2 linked regions of the Rhizobium lentis genome follow. The protein of the gene in region 1 interacts with the protein of each later gene in a pairwise test. Links are inferred from orthologs where the notes say so. Each region holds a gene or a part of one and is shown on either strand. Other genes may lie near its edges.

Evidence for each region.
Region 2: the proteins of eno (region 1) and rpe interact in binary tests that used the Escherichia coli proteins (3 or more experiments, as listed by UniProt). The link is inferred for Rhizobium lentis from one-to-one orthologs.

Annotation. Positions count from the first base shown.
Region 1 is NZ_CP071454.1:3,916,373-3,919,644, reverse strand. The notes cover bases 322-3,272. They hold eno (phosphopyruvate hydratase), read right to left. Parts: upstream 2,459-3,272; coding sequence 1,184-2,458; downstream 322-1,183. Other genes in these bases: kdsA (3-deoxy-8-phosphooctulonate synthase), read right to left, coding at 2,600-3,272; J0663_RS19060 (FtsB family cell division protein), read right to left, coding at 728-1,048; pdhA (pyruvate dehydrogenase (acetyl-transferring) E1 component subunit alpha), read right to left, coding at 322-582. In the rest of the region: more of pdhA, read right to left, coding at 1-321. UniProt on the Escherichia coli protein: Catalyzes the reversible conversion of 2-phosphoglycerate (2-PG) into phosphoenolpyruvate (PEP). It is essential for the degradation of carbohydrates via glycolysis.
Region 2 is NZ_CP071454.1:4,263,408-4,266,461, reverse strand. Bases 11-2,743 are described here. They hold rpe (ribulose-phosphate 3-epimerase), read right to left. Parts: upstream 1,850-2,743; coding sequence 1,172-1,849; downstream 11-1,171. Other genes in these bases: J0663_RS20870 (DUF2259 domain-containing protein), read right to left, coding at 450-1,175; J0663_RS20875 (hypothetical protein), read right to left, coding at 11-447. Outside these bases: more of J0663_RS20875, read right to left, coding at 1-10. UniProt on the Escherichia coli protein: Catalyzes the reversible epimerization of D-ribulose 5-phosphate to D-xylulose 5-phosphate.

The sequences.
Region 1 (3,272 bases):
CGGCAGCTTCCAGAGGGCCGCCATGTTGAAGCTCTCATAGACCTGGCCCTGGTTGGCCGCACCATCGCCGAAATAGGCGACGGCGACATTGCCGTTGCCGCGGTAGCGATTTGCAAAAGCAAGACCAGTCCCGAGCGAAACCTGGGCGCCGACGATGCCGTGACCGCCGTAGAAATGCTTCTCCTTCGAGAACATGTGCATCGAGCCGCCCTTCCCGTGGGAATAGCCGCTGCGACGCCCGGTCAGTTCCGCCATGACGCCGCGCGCTTCCATGCCGGTTGCCAGCATGTGGCCGTGGTCACGATAGGCGGTGATGACCTGGTCGCCTTCCTTCTGCGCCATCTGCATGCCGACGACGACAGCTTCTTGACCGATGTAGAGGTGGCAAAAGCCGCCGATGAAGCCCATGCCGTAAAGCTGACCGGCCTTCTCCTCGAAGCGGCGGATCAACAGCATCTCGCGATAGGCCTTGAGTTCCTCATCCCGATCGAAGTCGGCTACCGGGCCTCCGTTCGATGCTTTGGCTGCTGGTTTTGCTGCAGTTTTGCGGCTGGAAACGGTCGCGGTCTTTCGCGGCGCCATTCAACCCTCCCTATGGGTTTGTCGTTTCTCGGTGGCGCGTACCATAGGGAAGAAATATGACCACAGCAATGCCATAATTGCATGGCTCGTATTCAGCGCTAAGTCATTGGTAATACAGTAGAAATATCAATTAACCGAATTCCAGTTAATTGGAATAATGGTTGAAAACGACGATCTCGTCCGCGCGCGACATATTCAGCTGATACCGCGCCTTTTCGTCCAACATATCCTTGTCAAGCGAGCCGTCGCTGAGCAACGCCACCTGACTTTCCAGATGTTCGCGCTTCGCCTTCAACACCGCAAGCTCTTTCTCGCGCGCGACACGCTGACGCTCGAACGTCTCCGTCGCACGCAGGCCGTAATCGCCATGAATGCAATGATAACCGAAATAGGAAAGGAAGGCGACCGTCATAGCCGGAATGACGAAGCGGCCGAGCTTTCTCTTCTTATGATGCTTTGTCCACATACACGCATGCTCTTGAACGCATTACCAATTCGTCCAATCTAGCGCGCAGAGATTAACCGTTCGTTGACCGTAAAATGAAGCAACAAAAAACCCGCGCCGGCAAGGCGCGGGTCAATTCACTCAAGATCAGACCGATCAGCCTTTGATGATCGAGCGGCCGGCATACTGGGCCTGGGGGCCGAGGCCTTCTTCGATGCGGATCAGCTGATTGTACTTGGCAAGACGGTCGGAACGCGAGAGCGAGCCGGTCTTGATCTGGCCGCAGTTAGTGGCGACCGCGAGATCGGCGATCGTCGAATCTTCCGTTTCACCGGAGCGGTGCGACATGACTGCCGTGTAGGCAGCCTTGTGCGCCGTGTTCACGGCGTCGAGCGTTTCCGTCAGCGAGCCGATCTGGTTGACCTTGACGAGGATCGAGTTGGCAACGCCCATGCGGATGCCGTCGCGAAGACGGGCGGAGTTGGTGACGAAGAGATCATCGCCGACCAGCTGGGTCGTCTTGCCGATCAGATCGGTCAGCGTCTTCCAGCCGTCCCAGTCGTCTTCGGCCATGCCGTCCTCGATCGAGATGATCGGATACTTGGCGGTGAGTTCGGCCAGATATTCGGCCATGGCGCCCGATTCGAGCGTGCGGCCTTCACCTTCGAGAACGTATTTGCCGTCCTTGAAGAATTCCGTCGAGGCGCAGTCGAGGCCGAGGTAGATGTCCTCGCCCGGCTTGTAGCCGGCTTTCTCGACCGATTTGACGATAAAGTCGAGGGCTTCCGAAGCGCTCTTCAGGCCCGGCGCAAAACCACCTTCGTCGCCGACATTGGTGTTATGGCCCTGGGCCGCAAGTTCCTTGCGGAGCGTGTGGAAGACTTCCGAACCCATGCGCACGGCTTCGGCGATCGTATCAGCGCCAACCGGCAGGATCATGAATTCCTGGAAATCTATCGGATTGTCAGCATGAGCGCCGCCGTTGATGATGTTCATCATCGGTACCGGCAGGAGGCTCGCGGAAGCACCGCCGACATAACGGTAGAGCGGCAGGCCGGAGGCCTGGGCGGCAGCCTTGGCGACGGCGAGCGAAACGCCGAGAATGGCGTTGGCGCCGAGGCGCGACTTGTTCGGCGTGCCGTCGAGTTCGATCATGATGTTGTCGATCTGGATCTGGTTTTCGGCATCGATACCGCCGATCGCGTCGAAGATTTCAGTGTTGGCGGCCTCGACCGCCTTTTCGACGCCCTTGCCGAGATAGCGCTTGCCGCCGTCGCGCAGTTCGACCGCCTCATGCGCGCCGGTCGAGGCGCCCGAGGGAACGGCCGCGCGGCCCATGCTGCCGTCTTCGAGATAGACGTCGACTTCGACGGTGGGGTTGCCACGGCTATCGAGAATCTCGCGGGCGATGATATCGGTGATTGCAGTCATGGGTTCTTCCTGCTCAGTGGGTGATAAGTCGTTCGAAGCCTGTCATAATCGAAGGCGTGCAAATTACAATGCGGCAATTTCCAGCCTTGGAACGGGCGCTCCATCGTGGCCTAAACCACGATCATGTCAGCCTGTTGAACGTCAAGCCTTGGCGATTGCGTCGAAGGCAAGCAATTTCTCAAGCAATCGCGGCATGTCCTTGAGATAGACCATGTTCGGGCCATCGGACGGTGCGTTGTCGGGGTCCTGATGGGTTTCGAGGAAGACGCCGGCAATTCCCGTCGCCACCGCCGCGCGCGCCAGCGTCTCGACAAATTCGCGCTGGCCACCGGAGGAGTCGCCCTGCCCGCCCGGCTGGGCGACGGAATGGGTGGCATCGAAGATGACAGGCGCGCCCATCGCCGCCATGATCGGCAGCGAGCGCATGTCGGAGACCAGCGTATTGTAGCCGAAGGAGGCGCCGCGCTCGCACAGCAGTACATTCGGATTGCCGCTGGCATTCAGCTTCTTCAAAACGTTCTTCATGTCCCAGGGCGCCAGGAACTGTCCCTTCTTGACATTGACGACGCGCCCGGTCCTGGCGGCGGCGATGAGAAGGTCGGTCTGGCGGCAAAGGAAGGCAGGGATCTGCAGGACATCGACCACTTTTGCCACCTCGGCGCACTGCTCAGCCGTGTGGACGTCGGTCAGGACAGGAAGGCCGAATTCCTTCTTCAGGTCGGCGAAGATCTCCATGCCCTTTTCAAGGCCGATTCCGCGTTCGGCCGAGAGCGAGGTGCGGTTCGCCTTGTCGAAGGAACTCTTGTAGACGAGG
Region 2 (3,054 bases), 350 kb from region 1 along the record:
AAGGCAGACGAGGCCGAGCGGCAGGAAGAGGCGGAGACCGATCACCAGAAACTGGTAGACGGCGCTGATGCTGGTGAAGACGAATTGGAAAGCCCAGGCGAGGCTGCCGAAGGGCGCGTGCCAGCGCGAATAGAAGATCCGGTATTCCATCGCAAAGAGAAAGGCGGTTATCAGGATCGTCGCGAGCGTCAGCGTCACGAAGAAGGCCGCGAACCGGGCTTCCGGCGGCCTGTTGAAAGCGAGGAAGCGAGCGACCGGCAAGGCGAATGGCCATGAGAGCAGGCCGCCGAGGAAATAGAGTGCGGCGACCTCGGCAAGGCGGCTCGTCTCCAGCCCATTGCGGAGGTAAAGGCCGAGCATGGCGGAGACAAGCATCTGTACGCCCCAGGCGAGGGCGCCGGCAATCAGATCAGGGTGGGGCGGCTTTGCCGCCCGAAAGCGCTCCATTCTCAGGGATGGACCGGAACGGCAATCCAGCGTCCGTTCCTCTCAGCATCGAAGGCAAGGACGAGGGCGATGTGAACCTGGTTTCCGGCTTCCGGCTGATAGACCACCGCGCCGCCGATCCTGTATTCGACGGAGCACGTCCGTTCCGCCGGAACAGCGGTTGCCTGCCGCGCCGCCTGGCGGTTTGGAGCGCCTTCCTTCTCGATCACCTGCAGGGAGAAGCCGATGACGCGCTTGTCGACTGCGGTGCACTCCTTTGGCGTCGACACCGGCAGTTCGCCGAGCGAAAGCGTGTAGGGGGCCTTCGGCGGACCGTCGGCCGCAAGCGTGGTGTAGCGGAGCGTCTTCGTGGGAGAACCGAGTTCAGTCGGCGGGTTGAAGGCGGCAATGAGGCCGGGATTGGTCAGGAGATCGTATTTGTCCATCTGGCTGCGCGCCGCCGTCAGGTTCTGTCGACGCGCCTTGGAAAGATTGGCATCCTTGTCAGTCAGTTCGGTGCGGAAAGGCGTGCCCTCGAGATACTGGCCGCTGTCGGTATCGATGAAGTAGGTCTCGGAATAGGGAGCTTTGTCACTCTCCTTGATGCCGAATTCCTGGAAGGCAAAGACCTTTCCGTCGGCGGAAAAGCCGATGGGCTGGATGCTGGCGATGTCGCCGGCCAGTGATATGCCCGGCAGGCCGGCAACTGCGGCAGCAAACATGCCGCCGATGATGAGCCTCTGTTTCATGTGCGTGCCCCCTCGGCTGCCTGACGCAGATCGGCGACGGTCTTGCGGTAGCTATCGATCGTGCCACCCTTGAAAATTGCCGAGCCGGCGACCAGCACGTTACCGCCGGCGCGCGCGATATCAGGCGCCGTCTCCACCGTGACGCCGCCGTCGACCTCGAGTTCGATCGGCCGGTCACCGATCAGTGATTTTGCAGCCGCGATCTTCGCCGCCATGGCCGGGATGAACTTCTGCCCGCCGAAGCCGGGATTGACCGACATGATCAGAATGAGGTCGACGTCGTCGAGCACGTTTTCGATCGCGCTGAGCGGTGTCGCCGGGTTGAGGGTCACGCCGACCTTCTTGCCGAGGTTGCGGATGGTCTGCAGCGAGCGGTGCAGATGCGGTCCGGCTTCGGCATGGACGGTGATGCGATCGCAGCCGGCCTTGGCGAAGGCCTCGAGATAATCGTCGACCGGCGAGATCATCAGATGGCAATCGAAGGTGGCTTCTGTATAGGCGCGCAAGGATTTGATGACATCGGGGCCGAAGGAGATATTCGGCACGAAATGCCCGTCCATCACATCGAGATGGATCCAGTCGGCGCCGGCGGCCGTGACGTTACGCACCTCCTCGCCGAGCCGGGCGAAATCCGCCGCGAGGATCGAAGGGGCAATGCGAATGGGCAGCGTCATCAGGTTCTCACTCCGTAGAAGGCGCCAGGACCGCGGCGCCCGAATTCAAGGCTTGCGGCACCGCTTATTGCGTTGGTGCGGCAGGTGGAAAAAGCCATTGCCCCGCCACTCGAGCAGGCGGTAGGGGTTTTGCGAAAGCTCGTGCGCGCCCGTGAAGGTGACGGGGCCGACCGGCGTCTGGAACGTCGTGCCGACAAGCGCCTCCGGCAGCGGTTTGCCGGCCGCGGCGGCGGCTTCGCCCGCCTGACCGGCAATCAGGGCCGCCGCCAGCGATGGCAGGACATAACCTTCAGGCTCGGTGCCTTTGGCGCGCAGTGCGTCGGCCGCGGCTGCACCCTCCGGCAGAAGGGCATATTCGGGCAAAGCGACGGCGCGCACGCCGGGCGTAAGCGGCAGCGGCTGGTTGGCGGCGCGCAGGGCGTCGCCGCCGAGGATCGACAGCGGAATGTTCTCCGTCCTGGCGTCGCGGGCGATCACCGCGATATCGTTGCGATCGCCGCCAACGAAGACCCTGGTGGCGCCGGCCCGTTTCAGCCGACGCACGAGGGCGATCTGCTGCTCCTGCCCCGGACGATAAGTGTCGTTGAAAACCGGCTTCAGGCCGTTCTGCTCCAGGGCGTTGCGCACCGCTTCCGTCAGTTCGCGGCCATGAATGGTGCCATCCTCGATCAGGGCGATCGGATCGGCGGCCCAATCTTTCAGGATCACTTCGATGATCTTTGCCGCCTCAGTGCCGTCGGCGGGCGCCAAACGGAAGAGCGGCCAGCCATTTTTCAGCGCATCCTCCATCAGGATGCGGGCGCGCACCGAGACAGTGATCGCGGGAATGCCGGCATCCTTCAGCTTCGGCAGCGCGCCTTCCAGCGTCTCACTGCAGAGAAAGCCGACGGCAATCTGGACCTTGGCATTGACAAGCGCGTCGGCGACCGCCGCGCCGCTATTGTCCTCGCAAGTCTCGTTGATGGCGACGAGGGTGTTTCCCGACTGCCGGATTTCGAAACCGGCGCCGGCGGCAATCTGGGCGCCGAGCAGGGCGAGCGGGCCGTTCTGGGGAGCCACGACGCCGATCGTCACGCCGGCAGCATGGCCTTGCGCCGCCGCTACCAGCAGCGTCAGGCAGGCTGCTATGCCACGCAGGTTGATCATGAAAGGCGGAGATCCCTAGCCATCGTCCATGCCCTTTTATCCGCAAGGCCACGATCGTC